4 regions of the Neobacillus sp. NPDC097160 genome follow, and region 1 is predicted to be linked to each of the others. Evidence: riboswitches for the same ligand, from Rfam matches in the RefSeq annotation. Region 1 holds a riboswitch; each other region holds the start of a gene.

Region 1 (3,495 bases):
GGAACCCCGTGATGATTTAAAACATCAATCGCATTAAAAATGATATTAATAAAAACCTGCCTGATTTCATCCGCATACCCATTCAGGGTAAAATCTTCACTTAAATCTTTTTTGATTTTTACTTTGCCGTCCAGAATACTAGGATAAAGGAAGTTTAATACCTCATCAATAAGCGTATTTAACCCAAATTGTACTTTTTCCTTCCCAATTAATTCTTTTTTAGAAAGTAATAAGAACTGTGATATTCGAAAATTAAGCTGATCTAATTCACTTGAAATGATATCCAAATATCTCATGTTTGGAAAATCTGCTTTAAGTAACTGAATAAACCCTTGAACAGATGTGAGTGGGTTTCTAAATTCATGAATAAAGCTTGAAGTCATCTGTCCGAGAAGTGTCAAACGATCTTGATGTGTCGAGTCAATGAACATCGTCTTTTCTTCTATGATTTTATTTTTCGCTTCCGAAAAATGGGATACGGCAAAATATAGAAATTTATCAAAGCAAAAATTGATCATATTGATCGATTCTTGCATATCTGACCATGACATTCCTGTTTTACTTAAATAGCTGTACAAAATCGTTCTGCCAAGATTAACATTGTAGACAAAATCACCTATGTTAATATCGGCCAAAACTCTTTCTTCTGACACTTCTATCGCAATGTTTTCAATCATGTCTACTAGTTCTTTTTTAGATCTTAAATGCATCGTTAGTAACACATTTAATAGAGCTACCCCGTTTTCGCGAATTTTCAATTTGAAGGGGTCTCCGTGGTTAATGACAATAGCATCTTCCCATTCTTGTACCAATTTTTCTTTGTTTTGATTAAAAAAAGCAATTAAATCCGTTTGTTCTCCCGTAAACATGTTGTTTCCCCCTATGGTATTAACAAAACTGATTACCATCTTAAATTCGCTGATGAAGGCAAAAATCCTTTTTTAATGAAAGATAAAAAAATTTTCCCAATATGATTTTTGCTGAATAATATGATAAAACGGCTCTTTTAATAGTATCACAGTGGAAATGTAATAATTTCCTTGTAAAAACCATAAAAGAATAGTATATTTTGTATGGAATCAATTGAATACTTCCACAGGGGGAGCTGCTATTAGGGCGGCTGAGAGTGAACGTTTTAAGTTCTGACCCTATGAACCTGTTAGTTAACGCTAGCGTAGGGATGTGGTTTGCCGGATATTAAAGCAATGCAGACAATCCTTTTTGTCTTGCATTGCTTTTTTTGTTTGCGCTTAATTTAGATACCCAGTTAATTGTAGGAAGATATCAAACGACTCCAAACATGAATAGGGGGGAAGAAGAATGAACAAAAAGAGAAGTAACACGCTATTTATTACGGAAATTGCTGTTTTTACCGCACTTGCCTACTTACTTGATCTGTTATCAGGTTTCTTAATGGCAAGATTTTGGCCGCAGGGTGGATCCATTTCTATTGCTATGGTCCCAATTTTTCTCATGGCCTATCGCTGGGGAATAAAGGGTGGCCTGCTAACAGGCTTCTTACTAGGTCTATTACAATTTATCCTAGGTTTTGCCCAAATTTATACCATTGTTCAAGGTATTATCGATTATTTTATTGCTTTTACAGTTGTGGGCTTAGCAGGCGTTTTTGTTGGTCAAATTCAAAAAGCCCTTGCGGAAGGAAATAAAGGGAAATGGATGATATTCACAATAATTGGAGCCTTTTTTGGAAGTTTTCTCCGCTATCTATGTCATGTGGTTTCCGGGATCGTTTTCTTCGGTGAATATGCACCTAAGGGCCAGCCGGTAACAACCTACTCGCTCATATATAATGGAACCTATATGCTCCCTAGCTTCGTCATCAGTGCGATTATCATCATTCTTGTGATCGGTGCAATGCCAAAGAAAAGTTTTTTACAAGAACATTAATATGGAGTGAAAAAGAAAGGCAAATTGCTTTTCTTTTTTTTTTCGAACTTTTGTCACAAAATTAGTATGCCCTTTCCCTAAAAAAAGTGTTAAAATGTCAATATAGAAAGATAATCATTCTCAATTAACCTAGATAGGGTGATATACATGTTTGGTTCTTTAAAAGCAGGAGATAAGGGAAAGATCATAGACATTTCTCATGTTGGTCACCTGGTACAAAGACGCTTGCTTGACTTAGGGATTACCGAAGGATCAGAAGTGTGTGTGAAATGCGTCATGCCGTTTGGCGGGCCGATTATGATTGAATCATGCGGACAATGTGTTGGCATTCGCCGTAAAGAAGCAGTTCAGATTGAAGTGGAGAGAATATAATGGAAATCGCTCTTATTGGAAACCCGAATACTGGGAAAACTTCATTGTTTAATAATCTAACAGGTTCCTATGAGTATGTTGGTAACTGGAGCGGTGTTACAGTTGAAAAAAAAGTTGGCGTATTCAAAAATAATATCGGCCAATTAATTGATTTACCTGGTGTCTACACACTTAATCCGCTTTCAAAGGATGAAGGTGTTGTGACCTCATTCTTTTTAAATGAGTCCGTTGATCGCTTGCTAAATATATTAGATGCTTCACAATTAGAACGGAATTTACATTTAACGCTTCAATTACTTGAGTTTGAAAAGCCAGCCCTTATCGGCCTTAATATGATGGATGTGGCGAATAAACGCGGGATTCAAATAGACGCTTCGAAGCTTTCGCGTGCTCTCGGTGTCCCTGTTGTTCCTGTCGTGGCAAGAAGCGGAAAAGGCTGTGACAAGCTAGTAGATGTCGTATCTACAAAATCAATCGAGCCTGCCAGAAAGAACCTTGTGTACTATGGCAAAGAGGTGGAAGAGGCCATTACAGCATTGACTGGTGAACTAATCGGCGAGACCAGCCACTCTCCACGCTTTCTTGCTATTCAATATATTGAAGGAAATGAATACGTTAAAAACTATGTAAATAGTATTGCCAATGCTCAAAAGCTAAATGGAATTATTGTGAATTTGGAGTCAAAGTTACAGAAACATTATGATATCAAATCGTTAGCAAATTTCATCTATTTAAAGAGAAAAGAAGTCATTGAAAAAATAGTAGCTGAAGTAGCAAGAAAGAGTGATTCGACAATCCCGTTATCTGAAAAAATTGACTCAATCGTGACAAATCGTTACCTAGGGATGCCGATCTTTTTGCTGCTCATGTATCTGATGTTTATGCTGACATTTGATTGGCTGGGCACGCCGCTGTCAGATGTTTTAGATGGCTTTTTAACTGGACCAGTAACCACTGGATTTGAAAATGTTTTATCTGCTATTAATGCATCAGCGTTTATCCATGCTTTAATTATTGAAGGATTGGTCGCAGGGGTTGGCGGAGTTCTCGTATTTGTACCGCAAATCTTTATTCTTTTCTTCTTTATTTCATTATTAGAGGACTCTGGTTACATGGCACGAGTTGCTTTGGTAATGGATAGAATCATGGAATCAGTTGGCCTGAACGGCAAGGCGTTTATTCCGATGATGATCGGTTTTGGCTGTAACGTACCTG
Region 2 (3,495 bases), on a different contig from region 1:
GGCTCATCCTCTTGTCCGATATGAACCCCGTCTGCTCCAATTACAAGCGCCAACTCGATATCATCATTGACAATAAAAGGAATCTGGTGCTCTTTGCAGATTGCTTGAAGTTCTTTTGCCAGGCTCAATTTTTCGGAACCTGTTAATGCCCCTTTTCCCTTTTCACGGAATTGAAAAAGGGTGATACCACCAGCAATGGCTTCTTTTAATACTTCCTCTGGTTCTTTCAAGCAATTCGGACTGCCCATGATAAAATAAACACGTAATGCGGCTTGCAAATCATTCATGACCTTGCCAACTCCTTAATGTATTTTCTTTTTCCATATGCCCAATGGTTTGTCGGACCATGTCCATGGCCGATGGCAATACCATCTTCAATGGCTGCTTGAATGAAATCCTTCGCTGTTAAAACAGCATCATATACGCTTGTGCCCTTCGCCAATTCGGCGGTAATGACGGCTGAGAAGGTACATCCCGTTCCGTGTGTGTTTTTTGTTTGGATCCGCTTGCTGGTAAAGTTGTGGAATTCATTCCCGTCAAAAAATAAATCAGTGGATTCAATTTCGTTTTCATCATGACCGCCTTTAATCACGACATTTCTGACTCCAAGCTCGTATAGCCTTACTGCAGCCTCTCTTTTATCTTCAAGGGTTTGGATTTTCATTCCCGTTAAAACTTCCGCCTCCGGAATATTCGGTGTAATGACTTCGGCAAGCGGCAATAAATAGGTTTTCATAGCGAAAATGGCTTCCTGTTGTAATAAAGAAGCGCCGCCTTTGGCAATCATCACAGGGTCAACAACCACATTTTCCCATTTGTATTTTTTGAGATTAGCAGAAACAGCTTCGATAATTTCTGTGCTAAAAAGCATGCCTGTTTTCACGGCATCCGCACCCATATCCTCTCCGAGTGCTTGCATCTGTTTGGCAACGGCCTCTGACGTCATGGGGTACACAGCATGGACTCCTACTGTATTTTGCGCCGTAACAGCCGTCAATGCTGACATCCCAAAAACCCCTAATTCCTGAAACGTCTTCAAATCTGCTTGAATTCCTGCGCCGCCGCCGCTGTCGGAACCTGCTATCGTTAATGCTTTTTTCATCTTACATTCCTCCACTAGATTTTTTTAAAAGAAGCATAACCATTTAAGTCTTCACTCGAAACCAACGATAATTGATTTAAAAATTCAATTTGAAAGCTGCCCGGTCCAAGCTCGGCTGTTTTCTTCGCCGCCTTTTCTGCGGCAACGCCATAGTAGGTTAAGGCAGCGACCGAGGCTTGGATTAAATCCCTTTCCACCCCCGCAAAAGCGCCAATTACCGAAGTTAATAGGCATCCCGTTCCGGTTACTTTGGTCAAAATTGGATGTCCATTGGCAACTACATAAGTATTTTCACCGTCTGATACAATATCCTCTTTTCCAGTTATTACGACAACACAATGTAATTTTCGAGCAGCTGTGATCGCAAGGTCTTTAATGTTCCCTTTTGCATTTCCTCCATCCACACCCTTAATTTCCCACTTTTCACCAATAACATTGGCAATCTCGGCCGCATTTCCTCTAATCACGGCGACCTTGACTTCATTCATCACTCGTTGGGCTGTTTCCGTTCGATACGGTGTAGCCCCCGCACCTACCGGGTCAAATATGACCGGAACATCGTGCTCATTGGCAGACTTACCAGCCAGGAGCATGGCTTCCACTGTTTGCGGGTTTAATGTGCCAATATTCAAAACTAGTGAACTTGCAATCGTAGCCATATCCGCTGCTTCCTCTTTTGCATTTGCCATTACCGGTGAAGCTCCTAGTGCAAGGAGCCCATTGGCCGTGAAATTGGTAACGACTACATTGGTGATATTATGTATTAGCGGGTTTACCTTCCTTACTTTTTCCAACGTTTCACACAAGCTTCTTTTTTCCAAACCAATCTCCCCTTTTCTTTTTCAACATAAAAAAACCAGATCCATAAATTGGACCTGGTTAGGTAGAAAGCGAAAAATTACCATTTCACTCGACTACTTTCCTACGCTGGTATTACCCAGATCAGGTCCAAAGGGTTAAAAACATTACCGTTTTCTCTCAGCCTGATTACAGGGCACCCCTAGTAGATACATCACATATTAAATTAAGTACATATTAACGCTGATTACCATTGAAGTAAAGAAAATTGTTCCAACTTTTTTAGTTTAGAACATAATTCCGGTAAATGCTTCATCACATGGAGGAACATCATTCGCCCCTCCAATTCCCGACACAAAAACTCGAGAATTGTCTGTTCATGCGCTTTCCCAAGGAATATTTCCTATGATATTGTCATAAATATGCTCGTTTTTCATCTCTTTTAAAAAATGGGACAGCCCTTTTCTTCTCTGTTCGTTATATTCGTTTATGCTTGTCCAAGAGTTTTACATATTATATTTCTTAAAAGAGTCTCTAAATGTTAAAAAATTTTAAAGGTGGGCATAAAAATGAGTAAAAATAATTACAAGAATCATGAACAAACAACCATTTTATCGATCGATAGCGATGCACTAATCGAGAATAACACACAGGTTGTTAATGAGCTGCCAGAGATTCAACAAGAACAAGTCGATGTTTTTTCAGAGTTAAAAAAACAACTTGCAAATAGCCTCTTCGAGAGTAGCACACAACTTGTTAGCAGCCTTTCAGAGATTCAATCACATATAGCTAGTGAACTTTCAGCAATTAGACTAGAACTGCTAACCATAAAAGAAGAAAATACCAAACTATTAGATCAAATTACCTATATTGAACAAAATTATAAGGTGAAGAAAAAGAAGAAGTGACCGATTCGATAACTGTCCTTGATTACTTTTCAAGCTAGACAGCAATTGAAGAATAACTTCTGACTGATTTCTCCGTTTTATAGCGAAATAGCCAAGGCAATTCTTTGCCTTGGCTCTTCTAGTGGTTAATAGGAGAAGGATGTTGAAGTAGCCAAAATTGGCTTCTTTTTCCTTTATCCTTTGAAGATTTCACCCAAAAAGGCGAGGATCTCTTCTCGTGTGTCGTCTCTTTTTAGGGCAAGGTCGATCGTTGCTTTGAGGTACCCTATTTTGTCGCCGATGTCATAGCGGATTCCTTCGAAGTTATATGCCAAGACAGCCTGCTGTTTATTTAATTCGTTAATGGCGTCGGTTAGTTGTAATTCGTTACCTTGCCCAATTGGAAGCCGTTCTAATATGGAAAAAATCTCTGGCTTTAATATATAACGCCCCATAACGGCAAGTGTAGACGGAGCCTCTTCTACCTTTGGCTTTTCCACTAATGATTCGATTGAATATAAAGTCTCCTCAATCATCGCACCTTTTGGCTTAATTATTCCATATTTACTTACGTCCTGTTCTTGAACATTCTGAATGGCAACGACAGAACTATTATAATACTCGAATACATTCATGAGTTGTTTTAAACAAGGAACCTCTGACACGACAATATCGTCGCCCAACATAACCGCAAATGGTTCATCACCA
Region 3 (3,495 bases), on a different contig from region 1:
ATATATTGCCTGCATGTTGCCCTCCCTTAAATTAGAAATTACCATTAAAGAATAATGATTAATTAACTCCCTTTCTAGATTAAGCGTTTACATTTTATAGAGATTAATGAAGAAGTGTTTAGCAAATTTTAGTAATAACCTATATTATTATTTCTAAATTCTGATTTGTCAATATATTTTGTTTTTAATGATTTTAAACACTTTTAATGGTTTATTCATAATTTGTTCATTTCTAGAGATTATGATGAATACATGAATCGGACATGATCTTTTCATAGCCTTTCAACCCCCTTTTAATATATATTTTTTTATCCGGCCTATTGCCGGATATTTTTTTGAGATTCTGACTCCAAGCAATTTCTAATGTGATACATGATTAATTAGAGAATAGAGTGTAATGCGAAACCTTTAAATGATTGATTTGACAACGGCCAACAAAAAAAGCTGTAATTCCTTTGGAACAACAGCCGGCATACATTTTTTGCTACAATATAGTTTATTTTGCTCTAAACGGTTCTAAAGTATCTATGACACTATTAATAAAACTGTTCCCCGCCCCCCAATCAAACCGGAAGATTGCTCCTTGGGCAGTGCCTGATGCTGCTGCATGTACTTTTGCAGCCCCTTCCAAGTTATCGATGGTAATGGTCATGGAACCACGATTACCTGAGCGAAAATAATATTTTTCAAACACTAATACTATGAATTCGAAATTCCCGATTGAACGATGATAGCGGTCAATTAATGTACCTGAAATACTTCCATTTACAATTGCTTCTTCTATCTTCTCACTTGCTTCTTTAGGTGTTATCGACACGATAATTTCACTAACGTCCATATGTTCTCCCCCTAAAAAATATCTTCCTATACTAAAATCAACAAAATACCTTTCATATTTTATGGGAATCTTATCCTTCCATACGTTTTGAATTTATTTTAGTTTCATTTTCTAATATCTTTCTTGTCATTAGCATCCTTAATCAAAAAGTTCCAAAAATATTGTGAATCCTTCCGAAGTGATATTAGACGATGTTAATTTTTTGGCTATTGTGACTGGATTTTCTTTACTAGTTAATTGTTTATTTGTTCTTGGTTTCACTCCTTTCTACCAAATCACCATATTTTGTACTAGTCAAAATAAAGGTTTCTGTTATAATGAGTTGGGAATATAATTTAATAGCTAGAATTGTAGGGGAACCGGTGTTGCCGGTTGAGATTACATCCTTAAGATGTTGACTCTTAGTACCTGATCTGGTTGATACCAGCGGAGGGAACATATTCTTGAACAATTGAAATTGTTTGCTTATATGCGCCCTAGGTTCTCCACTAGGGTGCTTTTTTATTGTCTAGCTCCACAAGGAAAGCTTCGGCAGCATAAGCACCGCACGAAGAAAAAGCGTTAGCTTTTTCGAGGAGGTCATACGCCGCTGACCAGGGCGCTTGCGCTTTTCTAATTATGTACATAGGAGGAAGAGGAATGAAAAAGTGGTTAATCGTATTATGTTCATTATTAATGATTGCGGGCTGTAGCAATCAGAATTCAGGATCAGAAACGAAAAAGAAAGACAAACACTCTCTGAAAAAGGTATCTGTTGTACTAGATTGGACACCAAACACGAATCATACCGGTTTATATGTTGCAAAAGAAAAAGGCTATTTTAAAGACGAAGGATTAGATGTGAACATCATTATGCCAGGTGATGCTGGAGCAGATCAGCTTGTGGCTTCAGGTAAATCAGAGTTTGGCGTAAGTTATCAAGAATCGATCACACAGGCCCGTATACAAGGCGTTCCTCTTGTTTCTATAGCAGCGATCATTCAACATAATACATCTGGTTTTGCCTCACCAGTTTCGAAGAACATTGTTACACCAAAGGACTTTGTAGGTAAAACATACGGTGGCTGGGGCTCACCTGTTGAAGAATCTGTTATTTCTTCATTAATGAAAAAAGAAAATGCCGATGTGAATAAAGTTTCGATTGTAAATATGGGAGATACTGATTTCTTTACAGCTGTGAAACGAGACATCGATTTCGCATGGATTTATTATGGCTGGACTGGTGTAGAGGCAGAGCTGCGTGGAGAAACGCTCAATATGGTGTACTTAACAGACTATTCCGATAAACTCGATTATTACACGCCAGTTCTCGCAACGAATGAAAACATGATTAAAGAAAACCCAGATACAGTAAAAGCTGTTGTAAAAGCTGTTTCTAAAGGATATGAATTTGCTATTAAACATCCATCCGATGCTGCTGACATTTTAATTAAAGCAGTGCCTGACTTGGATCCAAAGCTTGTTAAGAAAAGTCAAGAATGGTTAGCCTCTAAATATCAAGATGATGCACCGAGATGGGGCGAGCAAAAACAAAAAGTATGGGAAAATTATGCTTCATGGATGTTTGACAATGGACTTCTTGAGAAAAAGCTTGATTCCAAAGAAGCATTTACAAATCAATTTTTACCACAATAAGGGGGTTATGAAATGACAAATTCACTGATCAGTATTCAAATCATACCAAAAACAAAAAATGGCGAAAGTGTTATTCCTTATGTAGATGAAGCAATCCGAGTGATTCAAGAGTCAGGGGTAAAATTCGAGGTACATCCTCTTGAAACAACAATGGAAGGCGATTTACAGCAATTACTGCAGGTTATCACGAAAATGAACGATCGCATGATTGAGATGGGCAGCAGTAACGTTATCTCCCAAATAAAAGTTTTGTACCAACCATCTGGCATCTCCATGGGTCAACTTACGGAGAAATATAGATAATGATAAAAATCATATCGAAAGGGTGGAGACCATTACTGGTTCTCCTCCTTTTATTCATTGTATGGGAAACGGTTGCAATTATATCCGAAATTCCAAATTGGCTTTTACCCACTCCGACAAAAATATTTTATGAGGGTTTTGATGGTTGGTCTAACTTTTACCCACATTTATTATCAACAATCAAACTATCTTTACTCGGATTTGCACTAGGTTTACTAATCGGTCTACTTACGGCTATTCTATTACACTTACTTCCTTTCATTCGGGAATCGATTTATCCGTTGCTCATCATATCGCAAAACATTCCGATTATCGTCCTAGCTCCTCTTTTAGTGATTTGGTTTGGCTTTGGATTATTACCCAAAATGATCGTCATCACGCTCGTTTGCTTTTTTCCCATCACGGTTGCCGCTTTAGATGGATTTAAGCAAACTTCCAATGAGTTAAAGCATTACATGATTATGGCAGGAGCATCGAATAAGCAATTATTTTGGAAGCTGGAGCTGCCCTATGCCCTTCCTTCCCTTTTTTCAGGTTTAAAAATATCCGCTACCTACAGTGTTATGGGTGCAGTTATTTCTGAATGGCTTGGAGCGAAGGATGGTATCGGTGTGTATATGACCCTTGCATCCTCATCCTTCCGAACAGATCGAGTTTTTGTGGCCATATTTGCGATTGTGACATTAAGTTTATTATTTTTTTCAATCATTGCTCTTATT
Region 4 (3,495 bases), on a different contig from region 1:
TTTATTTCGAGCCCGGATTCACGCATTAATTTCGCTGCCCATGCTCCGGTGGCGACGACAACCTGTTCTCCGTGAATAACACCATGGGAAGTGTTAACCCCTTTAACCTGACCGTTTTCATAATTAATAGAAACGACTTCAGTATACTCTCGAATCTCTGTTCCAAAATAGGCTGCTGCTTGTGCGTATGCTCTTGATAAATTTGCTGGTTGTACATGGCCATCGTTAGGAAGAAACATGGCTCCTGAAATGCTTGAAGATATGGATGGTTCCAATTCAAGTAATTCCATTTTATCAAGCCATGTTATTGCAGGATCCCACTTCCTTTGGAAGGTGACTTGTTTACGTACTATGGATGCTATTTCTTCTGTTTCCGCAATTTTTAGCATTCCTTTATTGACAAACTCGATATCAATTCCTGTATATTCAAATAATTCGCTTGAGAGAGATGGAAACATGGCTTGACTTTTTAGAGCCATTTGCAATAACGGACCATCTTGTTCAATCTCTGCTTGCGCAGCCAGCATTCCGGCGGCAGCACTTGATGCTTGGCAAGCCAAGCGATCCTTCTCAAGTATGACCACTTTTCTTCCCATTTTTGATAGCTGATAGGCAATGGAGGATCCGATTATTCCGCCGCCGATAATAATCACATCAAATGAATTTTCCACTTTTTCCATCTCCAATTTTTAATACTTTTGTGTAAGACTTAATTGCTGCTAGTGGATCGCGTGCATCTAAAACTCCAGACATAACTGCGATCCCATTTGCCCCTGCCTGAAGTACCTGTGCTGTATTCTCTGGTGTTATGCCTCCAATCGCAATCGTCGGAATGTCAAGTTGTGTCAACATTGACAAGTTCCTCACTCCTTTTGGCGCCACATCTGGTTTAGATTGAGAAGGGAAAATGTGACCGTAAATTACATAGTCTGCCCCATTTGCTTTTGCATCCACTCCTTCCTCATAAGAATGAATCGAGCACCCAATCCGAAACTGAGGGAAACTTTCCTTCACAATAGCTGGTTCTAAACTGTGAAAGGCTAATTGAACCCCACCAACCCTTGTAACTAAGGCAACATCAAGGCGATCATTAATGAAAACTTTTGAAAGCGGGATATTTGCAGAATTTAAAAGTTGGACCGTTTGAAATAGTTCCCTAGCAGTTTTTTGTTTTTCCCGTAAATGGATGGCCGTTACATAGGGATGAATATCAATGAGAATTTCCCGGAACTGCTCAATCGGCATCTTACCATTGGAAATGATATGAAACTCTTTATCTTTGAAAATACACATCACCCCTTTCAGAAGATTCCGCTAAAAGTAAAAACAAAAAACCACTTCCTTTGATTAAGAAAGTGGTTGAAATTTGAAATAGAAACATACATTCTTCAAATATCCAGTTTCCACTTCCCTACGCTGGTATGATCCAGATCAGGTTCATAGAGTCCTGAAGTAGCACTTCAATCTCAGCCCTTTAAAAAGGCACCTCTAGCGGATAAACTTCATTTATTATTTTTATTGATAACCTTACATGGATAATGTTAGCACTTTTGTTAGAATTGTCAAATACTTTCTCGTTGTGCAAAATCTGCAAAAAGGTCGTCCTGTATCAAATTTTAGTATAATAGTGGGTTACATCTTTTTGTTTAAAAATGCTTCTTTCAATAGGGTTAGGAATTGAAACAAATTTTTTTCTTTTACGATTTAATAGAAATTTATTTTATACTTTTACAGAAGAATGGGGAAAATAAAAGGAAATTGAATTAGGAGGTCGATGAAGTTGAAAGAAAAGGAAAAGGAAGCAATTGAAGCAAATCAAGAAATGGATGAAATATTTTATGACTCTGGATTCAGTTCCATTAAAGGGGATACCGAAGTAGATACAGCAAATCTTGAAATCCAAGAGCAGTTTTATGGAACTGACAAAGAAGATCATTCTCTTCCTTTTCATGTTGATACCAATAATCCACCAATAAAAAAGTAAAAAAAATCCTTTTTTTTGCGCTATTTGCAATTAAAGGACTTTTTTACTTTTTAAGGTCTCAAAGAGAAAACATTATAAAAGGGAATCATAAATGTGTCAGGCAATAGGGTCTGCCTCCGATGCGCTCCATAATTGGAGCTTGCGAGAAAAGAATAAAAAATGCAGCATGATTTTTATCACGCTGCATTTTTTACACGCCCTGCTATTTTTTTATAAATTGATTTTCAACTCTCTACGTAACTCGAATTCTACCAACTCTTCTATTTCGATTACGATCTTTACTATCTAGGGCTCTTTGGGATTTATGAATACCTGGAAATGATATGAGGTCAGCCTTAAACAGGGCATAACCGATAAAGGTAGCAAATATCGAACTGCCGATCAAAAACCAGATGAATCTGCTGCCAACATTGCGTAACATATTTTCACCTCTTTACCCTCTCATTGATGATAAATATGATGAAATGATCATTTTTATGTCGTCTTGTTCAACCATGCTAAAGATTGGAGAACCTGTTCCAAGAAGAGTTAAATTAAAATCAGACGACTCTTCCACAGCATCGGCAGCTGGGTTCTTTGTATTTTCCTTTTGCTTATTAGCAGCATGAACTGATTTTTCACTCGCCATTTCTTGATAACTACATCCAAATAAACCGGTTGAAATCAATAAAATCATTAATAATATCGATACCCGCATTGACTTTGTAAATAGTCCGATAGAATAGCAACACCTTTCTTTGACCTTTAAGAATTTTTATCATTCACCACTAGCATTGGGTGAATCAAAGTATTAAAAATCTTCACAAATTTTATGTTCAGTCAAAAAAAATTCCTTTACAATGAAAGCACAGATGGTTCCTATGCAAATCCAATAGTAAAGTATAATGATATTATCCCTCCTGGAAGACAGCTTGGAAAATACCTTACTGTCTTCCAGGAGGGATTGTTCATAATCCGTATGGAAAAGAATACACTTATTTCTCATTTGATAAAAGGAGTTACCCCTTCATTTTCAAAAACTTTCTGTGCAGGTTAATGGAGCGATTCACTATTTAGACGCAGAGCTCCAAATACAGTTGGGTTTTATTCCATCTTGCGAGCTTCAAGATCCGGCATAGATAATGGTAATTCTATGCTTGGCTCTTTCGTTTTTCGCTGGAGAATAAACGCTGCTATGATGATTAAAGCACCACCGATGATTTGAATGGTGTAGATTGGCTGTGCAAGAAAGATTGCTGCAAGAATCGCAGCAACAACCGGTTCAAAAATTTGCATGGTTGATGCCCTTGATGCCCCAATCATACGGATACTCGTTACCATCAACATTGTAGGGATGGCGGCTCCAGCCAATCCTGCAAATATAAGAATAAACCACACGTATGCGGACGCATCGACAAATGGAGCAATCAATGTAGCACCTTCTCCAAAGGCCAATCCGCAAATCGCAAAAACAATAGATCCAGCGGCCAAGAAGAACGTTGTCGCATAAGTGGGTGGCAAACTTTGGTAAC

What was found. A riboswitch is a leader RNA that binds a small molecule or an ion and turns the genes downstream of it on or off. The one in region 1 is predicted to bind thiamine pyrophosphate.
Region 2: another riboswitch for thiamine pyrophosphate. It lies ahead of thiM (hydroxyethylthiazole kinase); the one in region 1 lies ahead of thiT (energy-coupled thiamine transporter ThiT).
Region 3: another riboswitch for thiamine pyrophosphate. It lies ahead of ACIQXV_RS23615 (ABC transporter substrate-binding protein); the one in region 1 lies ahead of thiT (energy-coupled thiamine transporter ThiT).
Region 4: another riboswitch for thiamine pyrophosphate. It lies ahead of ACIQXV_RS20425 (thiamine phosphate synthase); the one in region 1 lies ahead of thiT (energy-coupled thiamine transporter ThiT).

The regions. Positions count from the first base shown of each region.
Region 1 covers NZ_JBIWDU010000012.1:103,973-107,467, forward strand. Annotated here, with positions in the region: gene ACIQXV_RS17850 (histidine kinase N-terminal domain-containing protein) at 1-869, opposite strand, end outside; TPP riboswitch at 1,089-1,198, shown strand; gene thiT (energy-coupled thiamine transporter ThiT) at 1,321-1,908, shown strand; gene ACIQXV_RS17860 (FeoA family protein) at 2,056-2,280, shown strand; gene feoB (ferrous iron transport protein B) at 2,280-3,495, shown strand, end outside.
Region 2 covers NZ_JBIWDU010000006.1:150,583-154,077, reverse strand. Annotated here, with positions in the region: gene thiE (thiamine phosphate synthase) at 1-287, opposite strand, end outside; gene thiD (bifunctional hydroxymethylpyrimidine kinase/phosphomethylpyrimidine kinase) at 284-1,102, opposite strand; gene thiM (hydroxyethylthiazole kinase) at 1,117-1,923, opposite strand; TPP riboswitch at 2,005-2,114, opposite strand; gene ACIQXV_RS10570 (hypothetical protein) at 2,470-2,808, shown strand; gene galU (UTP--glucose-1-phosphate uridylyltransferase GalU) at 2,982-3,495, opposite strand, start outside.
Region 3 covers NZ_JBIWDU010000019.1:61,489-64,983, forward strand. Annotated here, with positions in the region: gene ACIQXV_RS23605 (XdhC family protein) at 1-15, opposite strand, end outside; gene ACIQXV_RS23610 (DUF6054 family protein) at 497-838, opposite strand; TPP riboswitch at 1,181-1,290, shown strand; gene ACIQXV_RS23615 (ABC transporter substrate-binding protein) at 1,478-2,473, shown strand; gene ACIQXV_RS23620 (thiamine-binding protein) at 2,486-2,776, shown strand; gene ACIQXV_RS23625 (ABC transporter permease) at 2,776-3,495, shown strand, end outside.
Region 4 covers NZ_JBIWDU010000015.1:73,670-77,164, forward strand. Annotated here, with positions in the region: gene thiO (glycine oxidase ThiO) at 1-671, opposite strand, end outside; gene ACIQXV_RS20425 (thiamine phosphate synthase) at 655-1,293, opposite strand; TPP riboswitch at 1,392-1,500, opposite strand; gene ACIQXV_RS20430 (hypothetical protein) at 1,781-1,984, shown strand; gene ACIQXV_RS20435 (hypothetical protein) at 2,217-2,405, opposite strand; gene ACIQXV_RS20440 (hypothetical protein) at 2,418-2,681, opposite strand; gene ACIQXV_RS20445 (DMT family transporter) at 3,068-3,495, opposite strand, start outside.